2 regions of the Microbacterium sp. NPDC056044 genome follow, and region 2 is predicted to be linked to the other one. Evidence: predicted binding sites of a transcription regulator. Region 2 holds the regulator's gene; the other holds the start of a gene.

Region 1 (10,895 bases), on a different contig from region 2:
GAGGACGAGAAGTACTGCATCGACATCCTCACCCAGATCAGCGCCCTGACGTCCGCCCTCGAGGCCGTCGCCGTGGGCCTCCTCGACGATCACCTCCGCCATTGCGTGGTGGATGCTGCGCGCCTCGGCGGCGCCGAAGCAGACGCCAAGATCACCGAGGCCACCCAGGCCATCGCCCGCCTCGTGCGCTGACGCGGGCGCCGGGGCGCAGCATCCGTCCCCGCCGGACTCGGAGATCCGCCGGAACTAGGCCGCGATGCGCGTGCGGCGGGCGTGGATGAGGGAGTCCGCCGTGAGGACGATGAGGGCGACCCACACCAGGCCGAAGCCGATCCATCGCTGCAGCGGCATAGGCTCGCCGAGCAGCAGCCAGCCGACGAGGAACTGCAGGATCGGCGCGACGAACTGCAGGAGTCCGATCGTGGTGAGCGACACGCGGCGCGCACCCGCGGCGAACAGCAGCAGCGGCACCGCGGTGATGACGCCGGTGAGGCTGAGGAGCACCGTGTGCTCCCAGCCGTACGCGCCCATCGTGAGGCCCTGGGTCGCGCCGACGACCACCAGCACCACCACCGCGATCGGCGAGAGCCACAGCGTCTCGAGGGTGAGGCCGCTCACGGCGTCGACCGACGGGCCCACCTTCTTCTTCACGAGACCGTAGGTGCCGAACGATGCGGCGAGGGTGAGCGCGATCCACGGGAAGGCGCCGTAGCCGACCACGATCACGCCGACCGCGGCCGCCGCGATGCCGATCGCGACCCACTGCGTCGCGCGCAGCCGCTCGCGCAGCACGAGCACGGCGAGCAGCACCGTCGCGATCGGGTTGATGAAGTACCCGAGGCTGGTCTCGATCACGTGACCGTTCAAGGCCCCGTAGATGAACACCTGCCAGTTGACGTAGATCAAGAGGCCCGCGACCACGGTGAGGCCGAGCACCCGCGGCTGCCGGAAGATCGCGGCCAGCCGCGGCCACGTGCGGGTCACGGTGAGAAGCAGCGCGCAGAAGACGAGCGACAGCAGGATGCGCCACGCCACGATCTCCCACGGCCCGGTCGGCGCGAGGAGGAAGAAGTACAGCGGAAGGAAGCCCCACAGCAGGTACGCCGAGAAGGTGAAGATCCCGCCGAGGCGGCGCTCCCGCGCCTCCGCCGCGTCGGTCACGGCCCTGCGGGTTCCGGTCGTGACACCGAGGTCCAGCGTCGTCGCGTCGTCGAGCCCGTCCACCACGTCGCGACCGGAAGGGGAGGACTGCTCGTGACTCACCGGGTCAGCCTACGCCCGCACCACGCGGGCCCGGCCCGCTGCGCCGGGGCCGCAGCATCCGTTCTCCGTCATCCGTGCCGCGATTCCTGCCACCGGGAACGGCGAGAGGGCCGGATGCCGAAGCATCCGACCCTCTCGTGTACGAAGTGCGCTGGGCTCAGCGAACGACGACGGCGAGCACGTCGCGAGCCGACAGGACGAGGAACTCGTCGCCGCCGAACTTGACCTCGGTGCCGCCGTACTTGCTGTAGATCACGCGGTCGCCGACGGCGACGTCGAGCGGGATGCGGTTGCCGTTGTCGTCGATACGACCCGGGCCCACCGCCACGACCTCGCCCTCCTGGGGCTTCTCCTTGGCGGTGTCGGGGATGACCAGACCGCTGGACGTGGTCTGCTCAGCCTCGACCTGCTTGATGACGATGCGGTCCTCGAGCGGCTTGATGGAAACCGACACGGTCTACCTCTTCTTTCTTGAGACTAAGACTCGTTAGCACTCTGACGTTGAGAGTGCTGACAGCAGTCTAGGCAACCGGCTGGCACTCATGCAACGTGAGTGCCAATGAGTCGTCACACGGATGCCTGCCCCGCCGTCTCGCAGAACCGGACAGCGATATGCCCGAGTTGTATCACGGCACGGATCACGCCCCTCCCCTACAGCGGAGACGATTCCGACACAACCCCTCGCGCTTCGCCGTTCGCGGTGGTAGACCTGACCGCAGGGGGTTGTCCTGGACCTGGGGATATTCGGGCATGAGCGCATTCGTGCTCGCGGTGGACATCGGCACGAGCCGCACTGCGGCGTCCACGGCGAGAATCAGCACAGAAGGAACGGTCGAGACGGCGCGGTTCGCGCTCGGCCGGCAAACGGACAGCGCACCGACAGCGGTGTTCGTCTCGAACGACGATCTGCTCTTCGGGGAGGCTGCGGAGAGACGGGGGCTCGCTCAACCGGATCGACTCGTGCGCGAGTTCAAGCGCCGGGTCGGCGACGATGTTCCCGTCGTGGTGGACGGCCGCAGGTACGCTCCCGAGGATCTGTACGCGCGCACCGTGGCATGGGTGACGGATGCCGTCGCCGAACGTGAGGGACGCCAGCCCGAGACGATCGTGGCCACCATCCCCGTGGAGTGGGGCGACTATCGCCGCAGCCTCGTCGCCGCAGCCCTGGCCCGTGAGCTGCCGTGCCGTGTCGAGCTCGTCACCGAGCCGGTCGCTGCCGCGTGGCACTACCTGGCCTCGTCGGAGCTCGAAGAGGGCCACGCGCTCGCCGTGTACGACCTCGGCGGAGGCACGTTCGATGTCGCCCTCGTGGGGCGTGCCGCCGGCGGCGCGCTGGAGGTGATCGGCACTCCGACCGGGATCGCCGACTTCGGGGGCGCGGACTTCGACGACCTCGTGCTCCGCCACACGCTCGCGGCCGCCGGCCTGTCCGCGGCGGATCTCGCATCGGCCCCAGACGCCCGCATGGCACTCGCTGCGCTCCGCCGCGAGTGCGTCGAGGCGAAGGAGAGCCTGTCGTTCGACTCGGAGGCCGCGATCCCCGTCTTCGTCGCGGCCGCGAGCACGACGGTGCGCATCACGCGCGCGGAGTTCGAGGGCCTCATCGAACAGGGCATCGAACGGACGATCGACCTGCTCCAGGCCGAGCTCGAGAAGAGCGACGTCGGCGGTCGACTCGATGCGATCCTGCTGACCGGCGGCTCGTCGCGCATTCCGCGCGTCGCGCAGCTCCTGTCGGAGCGGTGCGACGCCCCGGTGGCGGTCGATGCCGATCCCAAGGCGATCGTCGCACTCGGGGCCGCGCGCATCATGGCCGAGCACCTGCTGCAGGGCACAGCGCCTGCCGGTGTCCCGGCGGCTGCGACGCTGGTCCTCGCCGCCGCGGGCGGTGCCGACGAGCTCGACGCGGTGGACGAGGCCGCCGCGCCGGCTGTCACCCGCGACGACGCGGGCGAGCCCGCCGCTCGGCGACGCTGGCTCCGCCGACTGCCCGTGACAGCCTCCCTGGCCGCAGGCTCGCTGGTGCTCGCCAGCGGCATCGTGCTGGCCGGAGCGACCGAGCTGGGAAGCGGAACGCGCCCCGCCGAAGCCACCGGCGCCGATTCGTTCGCGAACTGGCTGGGGGTGCGGCTGAGCGACGGCGCGGCGGCGGCAGAGCCGAACGCCGCAGCGCAGCCGCCGTCCTCGACACCGCAGCCGCCAGCGAGCAGCACACCGCCCAAGACGTCGGCGCCGAACCCGCGTCAGCGGGTCGCAGAGCGGTCGACCGAAGCCAGCGAGCAGGAGGCCGCGGAGGCGCAGCAGCGCACCGGCTCGTCGTCGACGAGTCCGGCGGCGACCAGTTCCGGCACGAAGGCGGGCTCCGGCACGAAGGCGGGCTCCAGCACGAAGGGCGACTCCGACACGAAGGACCCCTCGGATCAGCCGTCGACTCCCTCCGACGTCGACCCGGAAGCCGAGCCGCCCACCGATCCGCAGCCCGAGCCGCAGCCGGAACCGCAGCCGGAACCGACCACGAACCCCCAACCCCAGCCGACCCCCGAGCCGGCGACCGATCCGCAGCCCGAGCCCACCCCCCAGCCGACGACCGATCCGCAGCCCGAGCCGACTCCTGAGCCGACACCCGAGCCGACACCGGAGCCGACGACCGATCCACAGCCCGAGCCGACACCCACCCCGGAGCCCCAGGCGCCGGCCCCCGAGCCGGAACCCACTCCCCTTGCACCCGAGCCGACACCGGAGCCCCCGGCGCCCGAGCCCGAACCGCCCGCACCCGACCCCGAGCCGACACCCCAGGCGTCTCTCCCGGAGCCCGTGTGATGACCGGAGCATCCCACCTGGTGCGGCTCGACAACGCCCCGCTCCACATCACACCGTCATCCCTTCCGGCTGATGCCCTGCTCGGCTTCGTCGGGCTCGACGCGTTCCGCTTTCCCGGCGAAGCCGCGCGGGCGGTCATCTGCGGCGCGGCCGGTGCGGGCAAGACGACTCTCCTCCACCGGGTCGCACGACTCCTCGCCGCCGAGGGCACCCCGTCCGCCGCGCTCCGCGACGGGACGGACGTGCGTGCGCTGGCACCCGATCTCGTGCTTCTGGTCGACGACGCTCACCTGCTCGCCGAACACCGCGTCGCCGCTCTGGCAGAACGTGCACAAGACCCCGATGCGGGTCTCGTGATCACGCTGCGCACCTGGCCTGCCCGCGCCGACGTCACCGCGCTCAGCCGGCTGATCGAGCGCAGCCGCCCGACGACGCTGATCAACGAAGTCAGCCTGACGCAGATCCGCGACGCCGACGACGGGCTTGATCGGTGCGGCGAAGAGATCCTGCGGCTCACCGGAGGCATCGCCTGGCTGGTGCAGGAATGCCTGGGCGCCCACGACGAGCGCGACTGCCGGGACGACCCCGCGCACAAGACGCTGCAGCACGCCATCCGGCCGCGCATCCTCTACCGGCTCGCGTCCGTCTCGCCCGAGGTGCGGCGCCTGGTCGACGACCTCTCACTCGGACTGCCTTCGACGACGGATGCCGCGGCTCCGGCTCTCGGCGTGGGCGACGTGCTCGCCGAGGGATACGCCGAAGGTCTCCTGACCGAGGAAGGGGCTCCGCCCCCCGTGATCGCCGCCGCCGTCCGATCGACGACGTCGGTCGCGCGTCTCGTCGAGATCATCGGCAGCGCGCCGGGCGCCGTCCTGCGTGACGAGCTCCCGGATGCGGGCCTGCGCGGGCGGCGGGATGAGCGCGTCGCCGGCGCCCTCGTCGCGCGTGCGCGGGCCGAGGCCGCTCGTGATCCCGACCTCGCGGACGAGCTGCTCGATCGGGCCGTCTCGTGCAGCGTCGATCCCGCTGGTTGGGCGGTCGATCGCGCCGCGGCCGCGTGGGCGCGCGGCCGCATCGACGACGCCGGTGTCCTGTTGGACGCCTGGCTGGCTCAGCCTGCAGCGAGCGGGCCCGCCGTCGACCTGGCAGCGGCCGTGTGGGCGGAGCGGGGTCTGATGTCGCTCGCCGCCGACACGTATCGTGCCCGGCAGCCCGACGAAGCGGGCGGTGCGATCCGGATGCGGGTCGCCGCACTGGCCGCCGGCCGGTCCACGACAGCCTCCGCGGCCGACCCCGCAGACGCGGCTCGCAGTCGAGTCGCACCTTCTGCGCTCGGGGTCGCGAACGAACTCCTCGATCGTGGCCTGACCGCCGCGCTCGGCAATGACGCCGATGCGGCGATCACCGCACTCCAGCGCGCGTCGGAACTGTGCACGGCTTCCGCCGACGCCGCCCCCTCGGTCGAGCTGCCCGCCGTCGTCGCCGCGACGACGGCGATCGGCCTGGGTGATCCGAAGCGAGCCCAGTCCATCGTGGACGACGCGCTGCGGGGCGGCCAGGGCGGTGCCCACCGCCGCGCGCGGCTGGAGCTGTGGTCGTCGTGGATCGCGCTGCAGCGCGAGCGTCCGGTCGAGTCGCGTGCCGCTCTGGCCCGTGCGATGTCGAGTCGCCCGCTCACTCCGCGCGACGACGCACTCGCCGCGACGATCTCCATAGGGATCGCGCGGCGGTACGACGACGCCGCGGGGCTCGCGGCCGAGTGGGAGTCCTGCCTGCCGCGGGTGTCGCGCGTCGAACCGGACCTCTTCTCGCTGCTCGGGCTGAGCGAACTCGTGATCGCGGCCGCGCGGCTGGGTGACGCGGTCTCGATGCAGCCCGCATTCGAGGCCGGCCTCGCGATCGTCTCGGGACTCGGCGATCCGCCGATCTGGTCGACGCCGCTGCATTGGGCGGGCATCCAGCGTGGCATCCTTCTCAATCAACCCGATGCTCTCGCCCCGCACGCCCGCGCGCTCGTCGCGGCCGCGCCTCACAACCGCCTGGCCACGCGCATGGCCCATGCGGGCAAGGTGTGGACGGCGGTGCTGGCAGGAACCGTCGACCCGGATGCCGTCGAAGGCGCCGCCAGGGGGCTCGCGATCGTCGGGCTGGCCTGGGACGGCGCGCGCCTCGCCGGCCACGGTGCCGGTCGCTCCGAGGACCGGAAGGTGATCGCACGACTGCTCGCCTGCGCTCGCGAGCTGCACCCGAGGGAGGCGCCCCGTTCGATCGGCGACGACGCCCCGCGGTCGGACATGCCCGCCGACGGCCCGCTGAGCGAGCGCGAACGCGAAGTCGGTCAGCTCGTCCTGCAGGGCAAGACGTACGCCGAGATCGGCGCCGCGATATTCATCTCGCCTCGCACCGCCGAGCATCACATCGCGCACATCCGCCGCCGACTCAATGCGACGTCGCGTTCGGACCTGCTCTCGAAGCTGCGGCTCGCCCTCCAGAGCGAGCCGCCCATCCTCGCCGACCCCGAACCGAGGGGCCTGAGCGGATGACCCCGCACCGGTACCCCCACTTCATCGGACGAAACCCCGATGCCGTCGCGGACTCCGCGTCTTACCCTGAAACAGCCATCGACCTTCAATGCGGAGGTGTCGTCACATGACCACACCATTGGTGACAGTCGCCAACTCGATCATCGAGTTCATCCTGAGTCTGCTGCGCGACCCTGCAGCGCTCGCGGAACTCGAGAAGGACCCCGAAGCGGCCCTCCTGAAGAACAAGGTGGCCGGCATCTGCGCCGACGATGTGCGCGCGGTCGCACCCATCATCTACGACCGCCCCGACGTGGTGCCGCGAAGCACGCCCGCCTCGTCGTCGTCGACGCATCATACGCAGCAGGCGCATCAGTCGCACCAGACGCAGAACAACGACGTGCTCAACGAGATCACGCGGATCACCAACAACTGGACGACGGTCGACAGCCGGGCGACGATCGTCGACCAGTCGGTGAACCAGAACATCTGGACGGAGGGTGGCGACGTCACGCAGGCCTTCGACCAGACAGCGGGTGTCGCCTCCGGTGACGGTTCGCTGGCTGCCGGCGACGACGTCACCGCCGGGCCGGGCGCTGGCAGCGACGACGATGGCGACGACACGCCCACGCAGCCCGGCCTGCCGGGGATCCCGGACGACGACGCACCGGGCGTTCCCGACGACGCACCGGGCGTCCCCGACGACGGGTCGAGCGATCCCGACGACGCGCTCGTCGACCCGGGCGAAGTGACGGGCGACACGGGCGAGGTGCCGGGGATCCCGGATGAGGCGCCGGGGATCGACGACCTCGCCGCCGACCTCGACGATGCGGACACGCTCACGCCCCCGGTCGACGATGTGCCGACGGCGCCCGAAGAACCGCTCGCGGCCGCCGTCGAGGCGGGCGTCCCGGCGGACGCGGTCGACGCGGTCGACAGCGCCACGGCCGATGTGGCGCCCCCGTCGACCACTCCGGCGTACGACGCGGCGCCACCCGCCGAGGTGGACGACGCGGTGTGGAGCGAACCCGTCGACGCCGTCCCGGTCGAAGAAGTCGTGTATCCCGAAGAAGTCGAGGAGCAGTAGCCTGCGGTGACCGACCCGACATCGCGGGCAGGCGTGCCCGCACCAGAGCCGCGTGACCTCGCGTCGCGCGCTCCCCAGCCGCGCGCGCCCGAGCTGCGCGCTCCCGGCTCTGCGCCGCCGTCGAAGACACCACCGCAGCGGCCGACCCTCGCCAACCCCAACACGGCGCCGGTCCTCACGAAGCTGACGCCGCCGTTCTCGGTGCGTGTCGCCGAGCTGTTCTGGATCCTCGGCTTCATCTGCGGCGGCTTCGCGATCGTGTACCTCTTCGTGATCCGCAAGGAGCAGCTCCCGCTCATCTCGGACGCCGTGCGCGCGGTCGATGCGACGCGCAGCGACCAGACCTACACGACGGCCGCGGACATCATCTTCTGGTCCGTGTTCGGGCTTCTCGTGGCGACGCTGCTGGTGCAGATCACGCTGCTGGTGTCATTCATGGCGCGCAGACCGCACATCCGGCTGTGGCAGCTGCTGACCTGGGTGGTCCAGGTCGCCACACTCGCCTTGTCGCTCGACCTCGCGCTGACGGGTGAACGAGCTGCCCCGCTGCAGCAGATCCTCGCCGCGCAATGCGGCCTGGTCCTCCTCGCACTGCTCGCGAGCGTCATCCCAGGGGCGCTGGCGTGGTCAGCGCGGAAGCACGATGTCGTCCGCCAGCCGTCCGACGGGGTCGCCACCTCGAGGTGAGATCAGTCCCCCGGGTGAGGCCGCGACCTGCTCGAGGCTGCGGATCACGACGTGGCACAGGCTCACCGCGGCGCGCTCCGTCAGCGGGGACTCGGCGAGTTCGCGCCAGCGCGCCAGCAGTTCTCTCACTCGACGACGGACCTCGTCGTCGCCGACACCATCGCCGAGTCCGACGCGGGTGGCGGCGCCGTCGCCGGAGCCACCGAGGATTCGTTCGGCTTCTGCGATCCGTTCGGCAGGCAGCGGATACCCGCCCGCGCGCGTGCGCGACAGCGCCGCGAGCTCCCTCAGCGAGTGGGTGGTGGCGAGGATGCGCTCGATCTCGGCCAGCAGGGCGTCCGAGCCGCGCCGCGGCCGCTCGCGCAGCAGCTGCTCGAGCCCGGGCAGCACGCCGTACACCTTCAGCGTGTCGGCGCGCCCCCGGAAGTGATCGCGTACGAGAGCCTGCAGCGTGGTGAGCCCGCTCTGCTGCACCAGACCCTCGGCGAGCGACGTGGAAGAGTTCGCACCGCCGCGGATCAGCGCCGCGGACAGCCTGATGCCGAAAAGCCCGAACCGGGTGAGGAGCTCACGGCGCTTCGCCTCGCCGAGCGACGTCACGCCGGCCACGTTGGCGAACCGGTCGGCGGACACGAGGAGACGCTCGCGAGCGCTGCGTTCGAGCGCCGCGATCTCGGCGAGCGCGCGGTACTCGTCTTCGCGCAGCGTACGGGCGGTCTCGGCGAGCAGCCCCGCGACGGGCACGACGTCCAGGACGAGCGAGCGGAGCTCCGTGTCGTCCGCATACCGCCGCGCGACCTGGCCCGCGGACACGAGCGAGTCGATCCGCGCCGAGCCGACCTCGTCCGCGCGCGACAGCACGGCGACGGCGTTCACCGTCAGCGAGCCTCCCACCGACACGTCACGGAAGGCTTCGAGGAAGCCGCGGTCCGACGCGTGCAAGTGGCGCATCAGGTAGATGACCGCATCCGCTGCGGACGCGCTGCTGCTGCGCTGCGTGAGATATCCCCGGGCACGCGCCGACACGTCGGCCGACAGCGATGCGATGCCCGGCGTGTCGATCAGCACCAGCGACCGGAGGCTCTCCGAAGGCCAGCCCACATCGATCCAGTCCACCTCGTCGGCGGTCGTGTCGCCGAGGTCGATGAGCGTGCGTGCGCCGTCGCGCTGGAACCTGAGTCGCCGCGGCGCTCCCTCGCGCGGATGAAGCGTGACCGTCGGGACGTCGGCGCGGTGGTACCAGGTGACCACCCGGGTGCACTCGCCGGCGTCCGTCGCCGCGAGAGCTTCGCCCAGCAGCGCGTTGAGCAACGTCGATTTGCCCGCCTTGACCATGCCGGCGAGCGCGATGCGCAGCGGCCCCTGCAGACGCGCCTCATACCCGCGGATCTCGTCCGATGTCGCGGGATCCTCCGCGTAGAGCGCGAGTGCCGCCTGCGCCACCCGACGCGCCTCGACGATCGCCGGGTCCCTCATCGTCGCGGGTTCCTCATGGTGTGACGACCTTCGTCCCCTCCGCCACCATCCGCATCGGCATCTGCTCGGGAGCGACCTCCGCACGAAGAGCGTCCAGTTGGCGCAGCTGGAGGCGCAGCTGCTTGATGCGCTCCTCGCGCTTGCCGCTCTCGACGCCCGCCGCCTGCTTCGCGGCGGTCACCGCCTCGGTGAACGAGCGGTGCAGCTCGTCGGCCATCGCGCCGAAGTGGTCGCGGGCGGCCCGCTGGACGAGTCGCAACCGGTCCTTGAGCTGCTTGCCGGCCTGGAAGATCACCTCGTCGATGTGGCGGCGCACGATGTTCTTCGCCTCGGCCTGCCTTCGGGCGAGGCGTGTGCCCATGTCCTCCCGGAACGCCCGCCGCCCGACGATGACACCGGCGATCAGCGAGAAGGGGTTGATGAGCGGAAGCCCGATGAGCCCCGTCGCCAGACCGACCATGAGGACGCCGCCATAGGAGCCGCGTACGCCGATGAAGATCTTCTCCGCGGCACTCATCCGGCCCTCGTCGAGCGTGGCGATCGAGTCGACAGGGTCCAGCACACCCGCCGCGTCGGCGACATCGATCGCCGGGATGCTCTCCTCTCCCTCGAGAAAGAGCTCCGCGACCTGTTCGGACAGCCAGCGCGCGCGTTCGTCCGTCCAGACGAAGGTCTCGGACACCGCGGCGGAGATCCGCTGGTCGAGCCACTCGGTGATCTGGTCCCAGATCGGGCCGGGATCGCCGTCGTCGATGGACGCCTCCGCCTCGCGCTGCACCTTGCGCAGGCGATCGCGAAGGTCGTGCTCCATGTCGGCGATGAGGTCGGCGACGCCGTCGGTCAGCGTGACCTGCCAGCGCGCCGACCGACTGCGGAACTCGTCAGCCCGCACCTTCGCCTCCTCGAGCTGCACGAGGAGGCGGGGCGTGATTTCGGGGTCCACCAGCGCGGTCAGCTCCGACCGCAGCGCGATCGTCAGCTGGTCGACGACCGACGCGAGGTCGTGCACGGCGCTGCGCTCGTGGATCAGCTCGGCCCGC
Region 2 (10,895 bases):
AGTTCCAGGCCGCGAAGAAGCGCATCGCCCCGACGGCGCTGCGTGCGCTCGTCTCCGCGTTCGCCGACGACCTCACCGAGCTCGCCGCCGCGTGCCAGCAGCTGATCGCCGATGTTCCCGGCGACATCACCGACGAGGTCGTCGAGCGCTACTACGGCGGCCGCGTCGAGACGTCGGCGTTCACCGTCGCCGACACGGCGATCGCGGGTCGCTACGGCGAGGCGCTCATCGCGCTGCGCCACGCGCTGGCGTCCGGAGCCGACCCGGTGCCTCTCGTCGCGGCCGTGGCGATGAAGCTGCGCACGATGGCGCGGGTCGCGGGCAACCGTGAGCCGGCGAAGGCGCTCGCCTCGCGACTGGGGATGAAGGACTGGCAGATCGACCGCGCGCGCCGCGACCTGGTCGGCTGGAACGAAGAGAGCCTCGGCCGCGCGATCCAGGCGACGGCCCGGGCGGACGCCGAGGTCAAGGGCGGTTCGCGCGATGCGGTGTTCGCGCTCGAGCGCATGATCACGGTGATCGCCACGCGCGCACCTTACGGCGCCTGACATGAGGCCCACGAGCGCAAGCGAAAGGCCCGCCCCTTGCGGGACGGGCCTTCACGCGACCCGGGGTCGCGGAGCGTGTCAGAGGCTCAGAGAGCGGCGACCTGCTTGGCGATGGCCGACTTGCGGTTCGCCGCCTGGTTCTTGTGGATGACGCCCTTGCTGACGGCCTTGTCGAGCTTCTTGGTCGCCGTTCCCAGCGCCTTCTCGGCCGCAGCCTTGTCGCCGGCAGCAACCGCCTCGCGGGTGCGACGGACGTGCGTCTTCAGCTCGCTCTTGACGGCCTTGTTGCGCTCGCGCGCCTTCTCGTTGGTCTTGTTGCGCTTGATCTGCGACTTGATGTTCGCCACGTGTCGACGTTCTTTCGTTCGAAGGTGAATCGGATTGATGTGCCGGTCAGCGAGAGAGGGGCGCTTCGCGGCGGTCGTGAGGGCGAACCCACACGCAAGCCAAACAAGGATTCTACCAGGTGAGCCGACCCGTCGTTGACGGGCGCGCACATGCACGGCGGAGCCCTCCCATGATGCATGATCTACAGCGTGGGAGCGCGCTCACCCGAACGTGCTCAGTGACGAAGGAGTCCGCCGTGCCGCAGCATCCGTCCGTCGATCTCTCGCCGTTCCCGCCGGGCTTCCGGTGGTCGGCGGCGACCGCCGCGTTCCAGGTCGAGGGCTCGCGGGCCGCCGACGGACGCGGACGATCCATCTGGGACGACTTCGTCGCGACTCCCGGCGCGGTGCGGGACGGCGCGACGGCGGATCCGGGCCCCGACAGCTACCGGCGTCACTCCGAGGACGTGGCGCTGCTCGCCGCGCTCGGGGCCGACCGCTACCGCTTCTCGATCTCGTGGGTGCGCGTGCAGCCCGAACCCGGCGGACCCGTGCTGCGTGCGGGCCTCGACTACTACCGCCGCCTCGCCGACGACCTGCTCGACGCGGGCATCACGCCGTTCGCGACCCTGTACCACTGGGATCTGCCGAGCGTCCTCGAAGAGCGGGGCGGGTGGCTCGACCGCGACACCGCATTGCGCTTCGGCGACTACGCCGAGGTGGTCGCGGAGGCGCTGGGCGGCAGCATCCGTCACTGGTACACGCTCAACGAGCCGGTGTCGACCTCTCTGCAGGGCTATGCCGTCGGCACGCTCGCGCCGGGCCGGCAGCTGCTGTTCGGATCGCTGCCGACCGTGCACCATCAGCTGCTCGCGCACGGCCTCGCGCTGCGCGCGCTGCGCGCGGCGGGTGCCGAAGAGGCGGGGATCGTCAACAACCACACCCTGGTGCTGCCGGCGGCCGAGACCGATGGCGATCTCACCGCGGCCGCCGTCTACGACCTGCTCCACAACCGGGTGTTCGCCGACCCCGTGCTCACCGGCGCCTATCCCGATCTCGCGGCGTTCGGCATCCCGCCGATGCCGGTCGAAGAGGGCGATCTCGAGCTGATCTCGGCGCCGGCGGACTTCTACGGCATCAACTTCTACAACCCCACGACCGTCGCCGCGGCGCCCGAGGGCGGCCCGGTGCCGTTCGAGATCGTCCCGACGCCGGGCGCGCCGGTCACCGGCTTCGGGCCGGAGTGGCCCATCGTGCCGACGTCGCTCACCGAGCTGCTGCTCGATTTCGAAGACCGGTACGGCGATCGCCTCCCGCCGCTCGTCATCGGCGAGAACGGGGCGTCGTTCCCGGAGCCGGATCACGTCGACGGGCCTGTCGCCGACGACGACCGCATCGCCTACCTCGCCGGCCACATCGAGGCGGTGGGCGCGGCGGTGGCCGCCGGCGTCGACGTGCGCGAGTACACGGTGTGGTCACTCCTGGACAACTTCGAGTGGGCCGACGGCTGGACCCAGCGGTTCGGGCTCGTGCACGTCGACTTCGACACCGCGGCCCGCACGCCGAAGGCGTCGTTCGACTGGTACCGCGCCCTCATCGCGGAGGCACGCGCGTGAGCGCGCGCACGGGCGCCAAGGTCGGCGCGGGCTGGTTCACCCTCTTCACGCTCGCGTGGCTGGCGCTGTGGACGGTGCAGCTCACGCCGCTGCAGCTGCTCATCCCGCTGCAGCTCAACACTCCTGACGACGCCGACGGCTGGGTGTCGGGCGTGGTGTCGTCCGGGCTCGTGTTGGCGATCGGCGGCATCGCCGGCGTGATCGCCGCCCCGGTCGCGGGCGGGCTGTCCGACCGCACGCGCGGGCGGATGGGCCGACGCCGCCCGTGGGCACTCGGGGGAGTGTGGCTCGGCACCGCGTCCCTCGCCGGCATCGCCTTCGCCTCCGGCCCGTGGGGCGTGGGACTCGCCTGGGTCGGCGTCTCCGTCGGCGTCGCCGTCGCCTCTGCGGCCTTCACCGCGCTCATCGCCGACCAGCTGACGACGCAGCGGGGCGCAGCATCCGCCGCCGTCTCTTCGTCGCAGGCACTCGGCATCGTCGTGGGTGTCGGCGTCATCGTGCTGCTCGAGCTCGGCGTCGTGGTCGGCTACCTCGTGCTCGCGGGCTTCCTCGCGGTCGTCGGCACGGCGGCGGCGCTGCTGCTGCCCGACCCGCCGGCGCGCGCCGACGTGGCCGTGGCCCGCCAGGTGCGCACCATCGGCGAGCGGCTCGCGGCCCTGCGCGACCGCGACTTCGCGTGGCTGCTCGCGGGGCGGCTCACAGTGAACATCGGCAACGCGCTCGGCACCGGCCTGCTGCTGTTCTTCCTGCTCTACGGGCTGCAGCGCGATCCGGCGACGGCCGAGGACGAGCTGCTGCTGCTCATCCTCGTGTACACCGTGTTCGTGGTGGGCTCCTCGATCGCGTCGGGGTGGATCTCGGACCGCACCGGACGACGGATCCCCTTCGTGGTGTGGTCGGCCGTGGTCCAGGGACTTGCGTCGATCATCCTGGTGGTCGCGCCGTCTCTCACGTCGGCGATGATCGCCGCGGCGCTCCTCGGCGTGGGGTACGGCGCCTACATGTCGGTGGGCCTCGCGCTCGGCACGGACCTGCTGCCGCACCCCGAGGACCACGCGCGCGACCTCGGATTCGTGAACGTCTCTGCCAGCCTGGGCCAGCTGATCGGGCCGCTCCTCGGCGCGGGGCTGGTGGCCCTCGTCGGCGGCTTCTGGCTGCTGTTCCTCGTGGGAGGTGTGCTGTCGATCGCCGGCGGCTTCATGACCTATGCGATCCGCAGCCGCGACCGCCAGCCGTCAGCCGTGTGATGCCTCGAGCGTGGTGAGCGCGACCTCGAGTACGGCGTCGAACACGCGCGGGCGCATGACGGTCACATGGTGGGTCGTCCGCGGCACGACGATGAGCTCCGCGTGCTGGGCGACCCTCATGAACAGCTTCTCGTTCACCCGCAGCTGGTCGTACTGACCGTTGACGAACCAGAGCGGCACCTCGATGCGGTGCAGCGCCGCGAGCAGGTCGAGCACGGAGAGGCTTCGCAGGGCCACGTCCTGCGCATCCAGCGCGTAGCCGCCCGCCCCGAAGTCGGCGCGGGTCTCGTCGGGGAGGATGCGGTCGAGCATGCGGTCGGTCAGCCACATCCCGCGGTCGGGCAGCGAGTCGAAGCCGCGGGCCAGCACGCGGTAGGTCGCCAGCCCGATCCCGCGGGGGATCGCGGTGCAGGACGCCGCGACGAAGCCCGCCACCGGCGGCGGCTGCTCCGCCCCGACGTACTCGATGCACAGGAGCCCGCCCATCGAGTGGCCCGTGAGCAGCACCGGCCCGTGCTCTGCGGCGGCGCGCACGGCGGTGTCGATCGTCTCGAGCGCCGAGGCGAGCGTGAATTCCTCGGCCATGCGTGCTCCGTGGCCAGGGAGGTCCACCGCGGTGACCGGGTTGCCGCGCGCGGTCAGGTACTCGGTCTGGGCGCGCCACATCGTCGCGGACGTCCGGATGCCGTGCACGAGCACGACCTGGACGACCATGACGCCAGGGTAGCGGGGGAGTCTCGCCCGCGTGCGGGCACCCGTACAATCGTCTGGACATGTCACCGCGCGCCCTGAAGCCCCTCGAGCCCTCTGCCACGCCGCCCGAGCTGATCCGCAACTTCTGCATCATCGCCCACATCGACCACGGCAAGTCGACGTTGGCCGACCGCATGCTGCAGATCACCGGCGTCGTCTCCGACCGCGACATGCGCGCGCAGTACCTCGACCGCATGGACATCGAGCGCGAGCGCGGCATCACGATCAAGTCGCAGGCGGTGCGCATGCCGTGGGCGACCGCCGACCAGACCTTCGCGCTCAACATGATCGACACGCCCGGCCACGTCGACTTCACGTACGAGGTCTCGCGCTCGCTCGCCGCGTGCGAGGGCGCGATCCTCCTCGTCGACGCCGCGCAGGGAATCGAGGCGCAGACGCTCGCGAACCTCTACCTCGCGCTCGAGAACGACCTGCACATCATCCCGGTGCTCAACAAGATCGACCTGCCCGCCGCCGACCCTGAGAAGTACGCGGCGGAGCTCGCGGGCCTCATCGGCGGCTCTCCCGACGACGTGCTGCGCGTCAGCGGCAAGACCGGCATGGGCGTCGAGACGCTGCTGGACCGCATCGTCGAGCAGATCCCCGCTCCGAAGGGGAACGCGGATGCCCCGGCCCGCGCCATGATCTTCGACTCGGTGTACGACTCCTACCGCGGCGTCGTGACGTACGTCCGCATGGTCGACGGCAAGCTGGAGCCGCGCGAGCGCATCCAGATGATGTCGACGAAGGCGACGCACGACCTCCTCGAGATCGGCGTGTCGAGCCCCGAGCCCGTGCCGACGAAGGGTCTGGGCGTCGGCGAGGTCGGCTACCTCATCACCGGCGTGAAGGACGTCCGCCAGTCCAAGGTCGGCGACACGGTGACCAACCAGCGCAAGCCCGCGACCGATGCGCTCGCCGGCTACACGGATCCGAAGCCGATGGTGTTCTCGGGGATCTACCCCATCGACCAGAGCGACTACGCCGACCTCCGCGAGGCGCTGGACAAGCTGAAGCTCTCGGACGCGTCGCTGCAGTACGAGCCCGAGACGTCGGTGGCGCTCGGCTTCGGGTTCCGCTGCGGCTTCCTGGGGCTGCTGCACCTCGAGATCATCACCGAGCGCCTCTCGCGCGAGTTCGACCTCGACCTCATCACCACGGCGCCGTCGGTGACCTACGAGGTGACCACCGACACCGGCGAGACCGTGGTCGTCACCAACCCGAGCGAGTACCCCGACGGTCGCGTCGCGGAGGTGTCCGAGCCGGTCGTGAAGGTCGGCATCCTGCTGCCGAAGGACTACGTCGGCACCGTCATGGAGCTGTGCCAGTCCCGCCGCGGGTCGCTGCTGGGCATGGACTACCTCAGCGAGGACCGCGTCGAGCTGCGGTACCACATGCCGCTCGGCGAGATCGTGTTCGACTTCTTCGACCAGCTGAAGTCCAAGACGCAGGGCTACGCGAGCCTGGACTACGAACCCGCCGGCTCGCAGACCGCCGACCTCGTGAAGGTCGACATCCTGCTGCAGGGCGACAAGGTCGACGCGTTCAGCTCGATCGTGCACCGCGAGAAGGCCTACGCCTACGGCACGATGATGACCGAGCGCCTGCGCAAGCTCATCCCGCGCCAGCAGTTCGAGGTGCCGATCCAGGCCGCCATCGGCGCCCGCATCATCGCCCGCGAGAACATCCGCGCGATGCGCAAGGACGTGCTCGCCAAGTGCTACGGCGGCGACATCTCCCGCAAGCGCAAGCTCCTCGAGAAGCAGAAGGAGGGTAAGAAGCGCATGAAGATGGTCGGTCGCGTCGAGGTCCCCCAGGAGGCGTTCATCGCCGCGCTCTCGGGTGACGTCGAGGGTCCTGCCAAGAAGTGATGCGCCGGGCGAAGTAGGCTGGAATCCATGCGTCGAGGAACCTTCCGGGACGACACCGTCGACTATGCCGCTGTCGGGGCGACCCAGGCGCCGGATCTGATGCAGTATCCGCCGGAGCGCAGCATCCCGGCGGAGCAGTCGTGGCGGATCGGCAGCGGCGAAGCCCGCTTCCGCGCCGCGGGCGAGGCGCTCATGTCGTGGACGGCGCAGCGCGGGGCGGGTCTCAAGCTCACCGACGTGCGACCCGCGTCCGGCCCGATGTACTCGGGCGTGAGCTTCGACGCCGAGGGCCACCCCGTGGGGCCCAGTCGTTCGGAGGCGGAGCAGCGGTTCGACGCCGACGGCACGCCCTTCGTCGGCGCCGGAACGACGATCCGCGTCGACGGCCGCGTGAACGGCCTGCGTGTCGACGCGGAGCTGCGCGTCATCTTCGCGGTCGAGGAGCCCCGCCGCGTCGGATTCGCGCTCGGCACCGTCAGCGACTCCGTCGTCAGCGGCGAGGAGTCGTTCATGCTCGACTGGTACGACAACGACGAGGTCTGGTTCACGGTGCGCGCCTTCGACGCGCCACGCGCCGTGCTCTACCGGATGTTCCGCGGCCTGACGAAGCGTCGCCGTCGCGAGCTGTTCACGCGGTATCTGCGGGCGATCTCGCCCCTGTACACGACTCCCGCGTGACGCGCTGATGGGCTCCGCTCTTCCGCTCGGCGAGCCCGTTCCGCCGGACGGCTCGCTCCCTCGGGGCACCCGCATCGACCCGGCGAGCGAGTTCAGCGTGTACCTGCACGTGCCGTTCTGCCGCGTCCGCTGCGGCTACTGCGACTTCAACACGTACACGTCGTCCGAACTGCGCGGCGCGCGGCAGGACGAGTACGCCGACACGCTCCTCCGCGAGATCGCGCTGGCGGCGCCCGTGCTCGAACGCGCGGGCGGCACCCGTCCCGCCTCGACGGTCTTCTTCGGCGGCGGCACGCCGACGCTCCTCCCGCCCGGCGACCTCGCGCGCATGCTCGCCGGCGTGCGCGACACGTTCGGCATCGCCGACGGCGCAGAGGTCACGGTCGAGGCCAACCCCGACACCGTCACGCCGGCGGTCGCCGCCGAGCTCGCCGCATCCGGCGTCACCCGGCTGTCGGTCGGCATGCAGTCGGCCGTCCCGCACGTACTCGCCGCGCTCGACCGCACGCACGACCCCGACAACGTCCGCACCGCGGTCGCGGCGGCGCGCGGCGCGGGGCTCGACGTGAGCGTGGACCTCATCTACGGCGCACCGGGCGAGTCGCTCGACGACTGGCGGTCCTCCGTGGAGGCGGCCGTGGCGCTCGAGCCCGACCACATCTCGGCCTACGCGCTCATCATCGAGGACGGCACGAAGCTCGCCCGCCAGATCCGCCGCGGTGAGGTCGCCGCCCCCGACGACGACCTGCAGGCCGACATGTACGAGCTCGTCGACGATCGCCTCGCGGGCGCGGGCTTCGACTGGTACGAGGTGTCGAACTGGGCGCGCGGCGACGCGCACCGCTCGCGGCACAATCTCGCGTACTGGGTCGGCGCGGACTGGTGGGGGTTCGGCCCCGGCGCGCACAGCCACATCGCCGGCGTGCGGTTCTGGAACGTCAAGCACCCCGCCGCCTACGCGCAGCGGCTCGCGGCGGGCGAGTCGCCGGCGGCGGGGCGGGAGATCCCGGATGCTGCGGCCCGCACCCTCGAGACGGTCCTGCTGCGCACGCGCATCCGTGAGGGGCTGCCCGTCGAGGAGCTCCTCGGCGAGGGCCGGCACGCCGTCGCCGCGCTGATCGCGGACGGCCTCATCGAGGGTCCTGCAGCGCTGCGAGGACGGGTCGTGCTCACGCGTCGCGGGCGCCTCCTCGCCGACGCGGTGGTCCGCGCCCTGACCGACTGACGCCGCGCACCGCCCGCGCCCGCGAGAGCGACGCGATCGGACGCTGCGTCGCTCGACGATCCTGACAGGGGCATCGGCTAGAATTGGCACTCCAGTCATGCGAGTGCCAGCTCCGGCGTGAGGAGGCGGGATGGTCAGCGAACGAGGCCTGCAGGTGCTGCGGGCGATCGTCCAGGACTACGTCGACACGCGCGAGCCGGTCGGCAGCAAGGCGATCGTCGAGCGCCATGCCTTCGGCGTGTCGGCGGCGACCATCCGCAACGACATGGCGCTGCTCGAGGACGAAGAGCTCATCGTCGCGCCGCACACCTCGTCGGGCCGCGTGCCGACCGACAAGGGCTACCGCGTGTTCGTCGACCATCTCGCCGAGCTCCGGCCCCTCTCGCCGGCGCAGCGCTCCGCCATCGCGACGTTCCTCGACGGCTCGGGCGACCTCGACGACGTGCTCGTGCGCACCGTGCGTGCGCTCACACAGCTGACCGGTCAGGTCGCGATCGTGCAGTACCCGTCGTTCGCGCGGGCGACCGTCACTCACGTCGAGCTCGTGCAGCTCGGCGGCGGCCGCATGCTCGTCATCGTCGTCACCGACACCGGCCGCGTATCGCAGCGCCTGACGTTCGTCGGCGAGGACTTCGACGACGCCGACCTCGCCCGCATCCGCACCGGGCTCGGCACGCTCCTGGTCGGCCGGCCCGTCCGCGAAGGACTGCAGCGCATCGCCGAACGGCTCGACGGCCCCGACACGCAGGCCCCCGCGCACGAGCGCGCCACCGACGAGATCGTGCGCGCCGTCGCCGAGGAGCTCGAGGAGTTCCGCCAGGACAAGCTGGTGATGGCGGGCAGCGCCAATCTCGCGCGCCGCGAGTCCGACTTCCGCGGCAGCATCTATCCGCTCCTCGAGGCGATCGAGGAGCAGGTGACGCTGTTGCGGCTGATGGGCGAGATGGTCGCCGACGAACAGGGCCTGGCGGCCAGCATCGGCCGCGAGAACGAGGCGTTCGGCCTGGCCGAGGCATCCGTCGTCGCCAGCGACTACGACGCGACGGGCTCGCTCGCCCGCGTCGGCGTGCTCGGCCCGACACGCATGGACTACCCCACGAACCTCGCGACGGTCCGCGCCGTCGCGCGCTATCTCACGCGCATGCTCGAGCAGGACGACAGCTCCCGCTGACGCACGCGCGCACACACGATCCCGCGGCATCGCCGCGGCAGGAAGGCGAAAGTGGCTGACCACTACGAGGTCCTCGGCGTCGCACGCGACGCCTCCACCGACGAGATCAAGAAGGCGTACCGGCGGCTGGCCCGGCAGCTGCACCCGGATGTGAACCCGGGGGAGGAGGCGTCCGAGCGATTCAAGCTCGTGACGCACGCGTACGACGTGCTGAGCGACCCCGAGCAGCGCGCCCGCTACGACATGGGCGGGAACGAATCGCCGTTCGGCGGCGCGGGCGGCTTCGGCGGCTTCAACGACATCTTCGAGACGTTCTTCGGGGCGGCCGGCGGCTCGCGCGGCGGGCGCCCCCGGTCGCGCCGCGAGCGCGGCCAGGACGCGCTCGTGCGGGTCACGCTCGAGCTCGGCGACGTCGTTTTCGGCACGCACCGCGACATCGAGGTCGACACCGCCGTGGTGTGCGAGACCTGCCAGGGCTCGTGCTGCCAGCCGGGCACCAGCCCGGTCACGTGCGACATCTGCCACGGCACCGGCAACGTGCAGCGACAGGTCCGCAGCCTCCTCGGCAACGTCGTCACGACGCAGCCGTGCAACGTGTGCCAGGGCTACGGCACGACGATCCCGTACCCGTGCGCCACGTGCCAGGGCCAGGGCCGCGTCCGGGCGCGCCGCACCGTGTCGCTCGACATCCCCGCGGGCGTCGAGACGGGCCTGCGCCTCCAGCTTCCCGGCTCGGGCGAGGTCGGGCAGGCCGGCGGCCCCAACGGCGACCTCTACATCGAGGTGACCGTCCAGCCGCACGAGGTGTTCAGCCGCGACGGCGACGACCTGCTGGCGACGCTCGAGGTGTCGATGCCCGACGCGATCCTCGGCACCACCACGACGATCCAGTCGCTCGACGGCGCCGTCGACCTCGAGGTGCGGCCGGGCGTGCAGGCCGGCGACATCCTCACGATCAAGGGCCGCGGCATCACACCGCTGCGCGGCTCGCAGCGCGGCGACCTCAAGGTCGGCGTGCACGTGGTCACACCGACGCGCCTCGACCACAAGGAGCGCGCCCTCATCGAGGAGTTCGCCAAGCGGACCAAGGCGCCCTCCCCGAAGCTCGCCGAGTTCCACCAGGGCCTGTTCGCCAAGCTGCGCGACCGCTTCCGGAACGGCTGACCCGTGGCCCTCCACTTCCTCCTCGACCCGCCCGTCGACGCCGCCGCGGGCGACACGGTCACGCTCACCGGCGCGGAGGCCCACCACGCCTCCACCGTCCGCCGGGTGCGGGTCGGCGAGGAGGTGACGGTCGGCGACGGCCGCGGCGCCTGGCTCACGGGCGCCGTCGAGTCGGTGGCGCCGCGCGAGGTCGTGGTGCGCATCGACGGACGGACGGATGCCGCGCCCCCGCGCCCGCGCATCGTGCTCGTGCAGGCGCTGGCCAAGGGCGATCGCGACGAGCTCGCGGTCCAGGC

What was found. Region 2 encodes HrcA, which represses chaperone genes, less so after heat shock. Its sites were predicted from a motif close to TTNGCACTCGNNNNNNNCGAGTGCNAA; they were not measured.
Region 1: a site for HrcA is predicted at 1,797-1,823, ahead of groES (co-chaperone GroES). Genes of this name have one in related genera too.

What each region holds. Positions count from the first base shown of each region.
Region 1 covers NZ_JBHJWZ010000006.1:319,443-330,337, reverse strand. The annotation lists gene ACFC1I_RS18665 (metal-sensitive transcriptional regulator) at 1-192, shown strand, start outside; gene rarD (EamA family transporter RarD) at 247-1,161, opposite strand; gene groES (co-chaperone GroES) at 1,421-1,717, opposite strand; gene ACFC1I_RS18650 (Hsp70 family protein) at 2,014-4,083, shown strand; gene ACFC1I_RS18645 (LuxR C-terminal-related transcriptional regulator) at 4,083-6,626, shown strand; gene ACFC1I_RS18640 (IniB N-terminal domain-containing protein) at 6,733-7,692, shown strand; gene ACFC1I_RS18635 (hypothetical protein) at 7,699-8,379, shown strand; gene ACFC1I_RS18630 (dynamin family protein) at 8,320-9,855, opposite strand; gene ACFC1I_RS18625 (dynamin family protein) at 9,869-10,895, opposite strand, start outside.
Region 2 covers NZ_JBHJWZ010000001.1:635,752-646,646, reverse strand. The annotation lists gene holA (DNA polymerase III subunit delta) at 1-548, shown strand, start outside; gene rpsT (30S ribosomal protein S20) at 635-895, opposite strand; gene ACFC1I_RS03060 (GH1 family beta-glucosidase) at 1,132-2,490, shown strand; gene ACFC1I_RS03055 (MFS transporter) at 2,487-3,737, shown strand; gene ACFC1I_RS03050 (alpha/beta fold hydrolase) at 3,726-4,451, opposite strand; gene lepA (translation elongation factor 4) at 4,511-6,361, shown strand; gene ACFC1I_RS03040 (DUF1990 family protein) at 6,389-7,039, shown strand; gene hemW (radical SAM family heme chaperone HemW) at 7,047-8,264, shown strand; gene hrcA (heat-inducible transcriptional repressor HrcA) at 8,395-9,435, shown strand; gene dnaJ (molecular chaperone DnaJ) at 9,487-10,599, shown strand; gene ACFC1I_RS03020 (16S rRNA (uracil(1498)-N(3))-methyltransferase) at 10,603-10,895, shown strand, end outside.